Regions from separate parts of the Enterobacter cloacae complex sp. 385G4 genome, predicted to be linked through region 2. Evidence: predicted binding sites of a transcription regulator. Region 2 holds the regulator's gene; the other holds the start of a gene.
The links. Region 2 encodes CRP, which controls carbon source genes, mostly activating them, when cyclic AMP is high. Its sites were predicted from a motif close to ATGTGANNNNNNTCACAT; they were not measured.

Region 1: the regulator CRP is predicted to act here: its motif matches at 1,483-1,500, upstream of AC2FAJ_RS07775 (YfcZ/YiiS family protein).

Annotation. Positions count from the first base shown of each region.
Region 1 covers NZ_JBXWDD010000001.1:1,601,232-1,605,075, reverse strand. Annotated here, with positions in the region: gene fadL (long-chain fatty acid transporter FadL) at 1-1,233, opposite strand, end outside; gene AC2FAJ_RS07775 (YfcZ/YiiS family protein) at 1,606-1,890, shown strand; gene fadI (acetyl-CoA C-acyltransferase FadI) at 2,137-3,447, shown strand; gene fadJ (fatty acid oxidation complex subunit alpha FadJ) at 3,447-3,844, shown strand, end outside.
Region 2 covers NZ_JBXWDD010000015.1:22,064-25,907, forward strand. Annotated here, with positions in the region: gene AC2FAJ_RS22130 (phosphoribulokinase) at 1-538, shown strand, start outside; gene AC2FAJ_RS22135 (OsmC family protein) at 605-1,009, opposite strand; gene crp (cAMP-activated global transcriptional regulator CRP) at 1,321-1,953, shown strand; gene AC2FAJ_RS22145 (YccS/YhfK family putative transporter) at 2,011-3,844, shown strand, end outside.

The DNA.
Region 1 (3,844 bases), on a different contig from region 2:
AGAGGTAAATTCGTACGGGCCTTCCTTGAAGGTCACTTTCTGGCCATGCATATAAGATACGCCCGCATCGACAGAAGCATTCTCGTTGAACGCGTAGGTTGCACCAGCACTCACCCAGAAGCGGTCCTGATCCGGAATGGAGATGGAGCGCTTATCAGCCGGTACCGGGCTGTCATCGAATGCGATACCGGTACGGAATGTCCAGTTGTCATCCATATAGTAGGTGGTACCCAACGCAATGCGATAGGCGTCGTGGAAACTCTCGTCCTTATAGAACAGCGTTTGACCGTTGGTGCCGGTCGCTTTCAGCTCCTGGAACTGGCTCCAGCTGGTATAGGCCAGGCTATAGTGAATAGCCCACTGTGGCGCTACGCGGTTGTAACCCGAGACTTCCCACATTTCTGGCAGATGCAGTGACAGTGAGCCAGGGACAGTTTGACCGGAAGTCCCCCACGGGATAGTGGTACCCGCACCAGGGACCAGGCTGTTGACCGGCGTCAGGATGCCGCTCTTGTAATCGCCGTCGAAGTCAATTTTTACTTCGGAACGATAGGTCAGGCCCCAGCGGTTGTTTTTGTCCAACTCGTACAGAATACCGGCGTTCCAGCCATAGCCCCACTCATCGCCCTTCAGGCTGGCAATTTTGTTGCTGTTTTTCGGCAGGCGAGCCGTTTGTTCACCGGCGTAACGCTCAATTTTTGCATCGGCGTAGACGGCATCAAAGCCCAGACCGAAGCTCCAGCTGTCGTTCAGACGATAAGCACCGCTCAGGTTCAGGTTTAGCGTTGTCAGGTCTGTTTTACCGCCGTATTCGCCTGCCGGGTAGTTGTTATTGAACTCGGTAGCAAGGCCATAGTTAGACGTGACGGATGCGCCCCAGCCAAATTGTTCATTGATTGGTGCAACGAAGTGCAGGTTAGGTACCCACGCCGTTGGCGCAATGTTATCTGCTTTCAGGCTCGCACCAGAAGGTGACGTGCCGGAAATGTTGACATCAGGATCGATATACACCGCACCAGCAGAGAAGGTCGGGCGATCGAACATCATGATTAATGCAGGGTTACGGCTTGCGTTACCCGCATCATCAGCGATTGCACCTTCCCCTGAATACGCGCGGCCAAGGCCAGAGGAAGAAAATTCGTTTAGCTGAAAGCCCGCTGACCAGGCGGAAGTAGAGACGATTGCCACTGCGACTGCCAGCGCAGTCTTGTTGAACAGGGTTTTCTGGCTCATGACCATAACCTCATTGAGTTATTTTTATTCAATAATTGTTACATACCGTAACAGGAGCGCGAAGTGTAGGGTCTGAGGTATGACAGACAAATCAGACCAGTGGCCAGAGTATAGGTCCGACCAGCCTGAATGTTGCAAGTTTGTTTATTAATATTTTCAAACATGTTTCTTGAAACGAGATCTGGTTGGCAAAATTGTGACCATCGCGGCTCACTCAAAAGGGTGGTTTTTGTTTTAGATCATTTTTTAGTGTGATATCGGTCACTTATCCGATTTTGCGCCATTAACGGCTGGAGAGAGCCAGCGCTGGGGCGTAAAATATCAGCATCGTGTTTATCTCGCGCGCTGCGCGAATACAGAGGAAATTGAGCTATGAGTAAATGCAGTGCTGATGAAACCCCGGTTTGCTGCTGTATGGATGTTGGCACCATCATGGACAACACCGATTGCACCGCGTCTTACAGTCGTGTGTTCACCAACCGCGCCGAAGCCGAAGAAACGCTGGCCGCGCTGAGCAAGCGCGCGCGTGATGTGGAGTCCGATCCGTGTGAAATCAAATCTACCTTCACGGAAGTGGAGGGCGGCGTGAAGCTGGATATCGACTTTGTGTTTGCCTGCGAAGCTGAAACGCTGATTTTCCAGCTCGGTCTGCGTTAATTCTTTTTGCCCGGCGGCGCTTCGCTTGCACGGGCCTACGATCGTGTAGGCCGGGTAAGGCACCGTCGCTACCCGGCAACAAACCGCACAATTGCCTCTGCCATGCAGGGGCATTTTCTTTTTTTTCTCTGTGTTTTACCTCGCATTTTTAAGCTTCCCCGATTGGCTGAATGTAAAAAAATGGTTAAGACTGTTATCAGGTCAGACCACTTTATAGTCATGTAAAATTTTTCACAGGGGAAGGTTATGAGTCAGGCATTACCGCTAATCACCCGACAAGGTGACCGCATTGCCATTGTCAGCGGTCTGCGTACGCCGTTTGCACGTCAGGCGACGGCGTTTCACGGTATACCGGCTGTCGATCTGGGGAAAATGGTAGTGGGGGAGATGCTGGCTCGCAGCGAAATTCCGCCTGAGGTCATCGAACAACTGGTCTTCGGCCAGGTGGTACAGATGCCTGAAGCCCCTAACATTGCGCGGGAGATTGTTCTCGGTACCGGCATGAACGTTCATACCGATGCCTACAGCGTCAGCCGCGCGTGCGCGACCAGCTTCCAGGCGGTAGCAAACGTGGCGGAAAGTCTGATGGCGGGCACCATTCGCGCCGGGATCGCAGGTGGCGCCGATTCTTCCTCCGTACTGCCGATTGGCGTCAGTAAAAAGCTGGCCCGCATTCTGGTGGATGCCAATAAAGCCCGCACCACCGGTGCGAAGCTCAAACTCTTCTCGCGTTTACGCCTGCGCGATCTCATGCCCGTGCCACCTGCCGTCGCGGAATACTCGACTGGCCTGCGAATGGGCGATACCGCCGAGCAGATGGCCAAAACCTACGGCATCACCCGCGAGCAGCAGGATGCGCTGGCGCATCGCTCGCATCAGCTGGCAGCGAAAGCCTGGTCGGAGGGCAAACTCACCGACGAGGTCATGACCGCCTACACGCCTCCCTATCGAGAGCCTCTTACTGAAGACAACAATATTCGTGGCACCTCGACGCTGGCGGATTACGCCAAACTGCGCCCGGCGTTTGACCGCAAGCACGGCACCGTGACGGCGGCCAACAGTACGCCGCTGACCGATGGTGCTGCTGCGGTGATCCTGATGACGGAGTCGCGTGCAAAAGAGCTGGGCATCACGCCGCTGGGCTATTTGCGCAGCTATGCCTTTACCGCCATTGATGTCTGGCAGGACATGCTGTTAGGTCCGGCGTGGTCCACGCCGCTGGCGCTGGATCGTGCAGGGCTAACCCTGGCGGATATAACCCTGATTGATATGCACGAAGCCTTTGCCGCGCAAACCCTGGCAAACGTGCAGCTGTTGGCAAGCGAGCGTTTTGCACGCGACGTGCTGGGCCGCGCCCATGCCACCGGCGAAGTGGATCAGAGCAAATTCAACGTGCTGGGTGGGTCGATCGCCTATGGCCATCCGTTTGCGGCCACGGGCGCGCGAATGATCACCCAGACACTACACGAACTCCGTCGCCGCGGCGGCGGGTTTGGTCTCGTCACCGCCTGCGCGGCGGGCGGCCTTGGCGCAGCAATGGTTCTGGAGGCTGAATAATGGATATGCCATCTGCATTTAATCTGACGGTTCGCCTCGATAACGTCGCGGTTATCACTATTGATGTGCCTGATGAAAAGATGAATACCCTGAAGGCTGAATTCGGCACTCAGGTTCGCGCCATGCTCAAGCAGATCCGCGAAAATAAAGCGATTCGTGGTCTGGTCTTTATCTCGGCTAAGCCGGATAACTTTATTGCCGGGGCCGATATCAACATGATCGCCCGAGCGAAAAGCGCGCAGGAAGCTGAAGATCTGGCGCGTCAGGGACAGCAGGTGATGGCTGAAATCAACGCTCTGCCGATTCCGGTTATTGCCGCGATCCACGGTGCCTGCCTGGGCGGCGGGCTGGAGCTGGCGCTGGCCTGTCACAGCCGTATCTGCACTGACGATCCGAA
Region 2 (3,844 bases):
CGGCACGTTCACGCCCTGGCAGCCGCTGCCGGAACCGACCGACGTGCTGTTTTACGAAGGGCTACACGGCGGCGTTGTGACGCCTCAGCACGACGTGGCGCGCCACGTGGATTTGCTGGTGGGGGTGGTGCCAATTGTTAACCTTGAGTGGATCCAGAAGCTGACGCGCGACATGAGCGAGCGCGGCCATTCGCGCGAGGCGGTAATGGACTCGGTGGTGCGCTCCATGGAAGATTACATCAATTATCTCACGCCGCAGTTCTCCCGCACGCACATTAACTTCCAGCGCGTGCCGACGGTGGACACTTCCAATCCGTTCGCGGCGAAAAGCATCCCGTCGCTGGATGAGAGCTTTGTGGTGATCCACTTCCGCAATCTTGAAGGCATTGATTACCCCTGGCTGCTGGCGATGCTGCAGGGCTCGTTTATTTCCCACATGAATACGTTAGTGGTTCCCGGTGGAAAAATGGGGCTTGCAATGGAGCTGATCATGACGCCGCTGGTGGAGCGACTGATGGAAGGGAAGCAGATCGCGTGAACATGTTCCCTCTCCCCGTGGGAGAGGGTTAGGGTGAGGGCATCAACACGCACGATGCCCCAATAATTAAGCCTCGATCACTTCATACGAATGGGTGATTTTTACCGCTTTCTCCAGCATTAACGCCACAGAGCAGTATTTCTCCGCAGAGAGATCCACCGCGCGTGAGACCGCCGCGTCTTTCAGTTCTTTCCCGGTGACAACAAAGTGCAGATTAATGTGGGTGAACAGGCGTGGCGCCTCTTCGCGGCGTTCTGACGTGAGTTTGACCTCACAATCCGTCACGTCATGACGACCTTTTTGCAGAATCGACACCACGTCGATCGCGCTGCATCCGCCTGCCGCCATCAGCACCATTTCCATTGGGCTTGGAGCTTTATCGCCGGAGTTACCATCCATCAAAATCTGGTGTCCTGATGCGGACTCGCCCAGGAACGTTAAACCTTCAACCCACTTCACGCGCGCTTGCATATTCATTAACTCCAACGTTGCATTTTTGGTGACAGATTACGCGTGCGTTACATTTCTCGCAATGGAAGGCGACCTGCATCATGCTGAAGCGAGACACCAGGAGACACGCGGCAAAAGCTATGCTAAAACACTCAGGATGCTACAGTAATACATTGACGTTACACATGTATGCAGAGGACATCAAACTTTACTGGCTGCGAAACGTTACGACAGCCGACTTCCCAGGGTATGGGTAAGAATTCGATTGCAACCCCAGAGTCCGGATGCATCTGATGACTCTGGTGACAGCTTATAACAGAGGATAACAGCGCATGGTGCTTGGCAAACCGCAAACAGACCCGACTCTCGAATGGTTCTTGTCTCATTGCCACATTCATAAGTACCCATCGAAGAGCACGCTGATTCACCAGGGTGAAAAAGCGGAAACGTTGTATTACATCGTCAAAGGCTCGGTGGCAGTGCTGATCAAAGATGAGGAAGGCAAAGAGATGATCCTTTCCTATCTGAACCAGGGCGATTTTATCGGTGAACTGGGCCTGTTTGAAGAAGGCCAGGAACGTAGCGCCTGGGTTCGTGCAAAGACAGCATGTGAAGTGGCTGAAATTTCTTATAAGAAATTCCGTCAGCTGATTCAGGTTAACCCTGACATCCTGATGCGTCTTTCTTCCCAGATGGCGCGCCGTCTGCAGGTGACGTCAGAGAAAGTGGGTAACCTCGCCTTCCTGGACGTGACTGGCCGTATTGCGCAGACTCTGCTGAACCTGGCGAAACAGCCAGACGCGATGACCCACCCGGACGGCATGCAAATTAAAATTACCCGTCAGGAAATCGGTCAGATCGTCGGTTGCTCCCGCGAAACGGTGGGCCGTATTCTGAAAATGCTGGAAGATCAAAACCTGATCTCCGCCCACGGTAAAACCATCGTGGTTTACGGAACCCGTTAATCCTGCCTAAACGGCGTGCCATCGCGAGGTGTCACGCCGTTTTTGTCTCTTTTCCCCATGTGGCGCAGGCTGATCTATCACCCGGAAGTTAACTACGCACTACGACAAACGCTGGTGCTGTGTCTTCCCGTGGCCGTGGGCCTGATCCTGGGACATCTTCAGCAGGGCCTGCTGTTTTCTCTCGTCCCCGCCTGCTGCAACATTGCCGGTCTGGACACGCCCCATAAACGCTTTTTCAAACGTCTGATAATTGGCGGCTCGCTGTTTGCTGGCTGTAGCCTCGCGGTGCAGCTTCTGCTGGCTCGTGATATTCCCCTGCCGCTGATCCTGACCGTGCTGGCGATGACCCTCGGCGTCACCGCCGAAATCAGCTCGCTCCATGCCCGTCTGCTTCCCGCGTCACTCATTGCGGCCATCTTCACCCTGAGCCTCGCCGGTAATATGCCTGTGTGGGAGCCGCTGCTGATCTACGCCCTCGGCACGCTGTGGTACGGGCTGTTTAACTGGTTCTGGTTCTGGCTGTGGCGGGAGCAGCCGCTGCGCGAATCTCTGAGCCTGCTCTACGTGCAGCTTGCGGATTACTGTGAAGCCAAATACACCCTGCTCACCCAGCATACGGATCCGGAAAAATCCTTACCGCCGCTGCTGACGCGCCAGCAAAAGGTGGTAGACCTGATAAGCCAGTGCTATCAGCAGCTGCATATGCTCGCCGCCAACAAGAACCACGAATATAAACGGCTGTTGCGCACCTTTCAGGTGGGGCTGGATCTTCAGGAGCATATCTCCGTTAGCCTTCACCACCCGCAGGAGGTGCAAAAGCTGGTTGAGCGCAGCCATGCCGAAGCGGTGATCCGCTGGAACGCACAAACCGTCTCCGCGCGCCTGCGGGTGCTGGCCGATGATATTCTCTACCACCGCTACCCCACGCGCTTTAACATGGACAAACAGCTCGGCGCGCTGGAGAAAATCGCCCGTCAGCACCCGGATAACCCGGTCGGCCAGTTTGCCGCCTGGCACTTCAGCCGCATCGCCCGTGTGCTGCGCACCCAGCGCCCGCTTTATTCCCGTGACCTGATGGCGGATAAACAGAAACGTCTGCCGCTGCTGCCGGCGCTGAGAAGCTACCTGTCTCTGAAATCTTCCGCTCTGCGCAACGCTGCAAGGATTAGCGTCATGCTCAGTATCGCCAGCCTGATGGGCATGGCGCTCCACCTGCCGAAACCGTACTGGATCTTAATGACCGTGCTGTTTGTTACCCAGAACGGCTATGGCGCCACGCGGGTGCGCATTCTGCACCGGGCAGGCGGCACGATGGCGGGGCTGATTATTGCGGGCGTGACGCTGCATTTTCACGTGCCCGAGGGCTATACCCTGGCGGGCATGCTGGCGATCACCCTGGTAAGCTATCTAATCATTCGCAAAAACTACGGCTGGGCGATGGTGGGCTTTACGGTGACGGCGGTATATACCCTTCAGTTGCTGACGCTTAACGGCGAACAGTTCATCGTTGCCCGCCTGATCGACACGCTGATTGGCTGCCTGATCGCCTTTGGCGGCATGGTCTGGCTGTGGCCGCAGTGGCAGAGCGGGCTGCTGAGGCAGAACGCCCACGACGCGCTGGAGGCCGACCAGCAGGCCATTCGCCTGATCCTGAGCGACGATCCGCAGCCTTCCCCGCTGGCGTATCAGCGGATGAAGGTCAACCAGGCGCACAACGCCCTGTTTAACTCGCTCAACCAGGCGATGCAGGAGCCGGGCTTTAACGCGCATTATCTGGCGGACATGAAGCTGTGGGTCACGCACAGCCAGTTTATCGTTGAGCACATTAACGCCATGACCACGCTGGCGCGCGAGCACACCATGCTGACGCCGAATCTGGCGCAGCGCTATT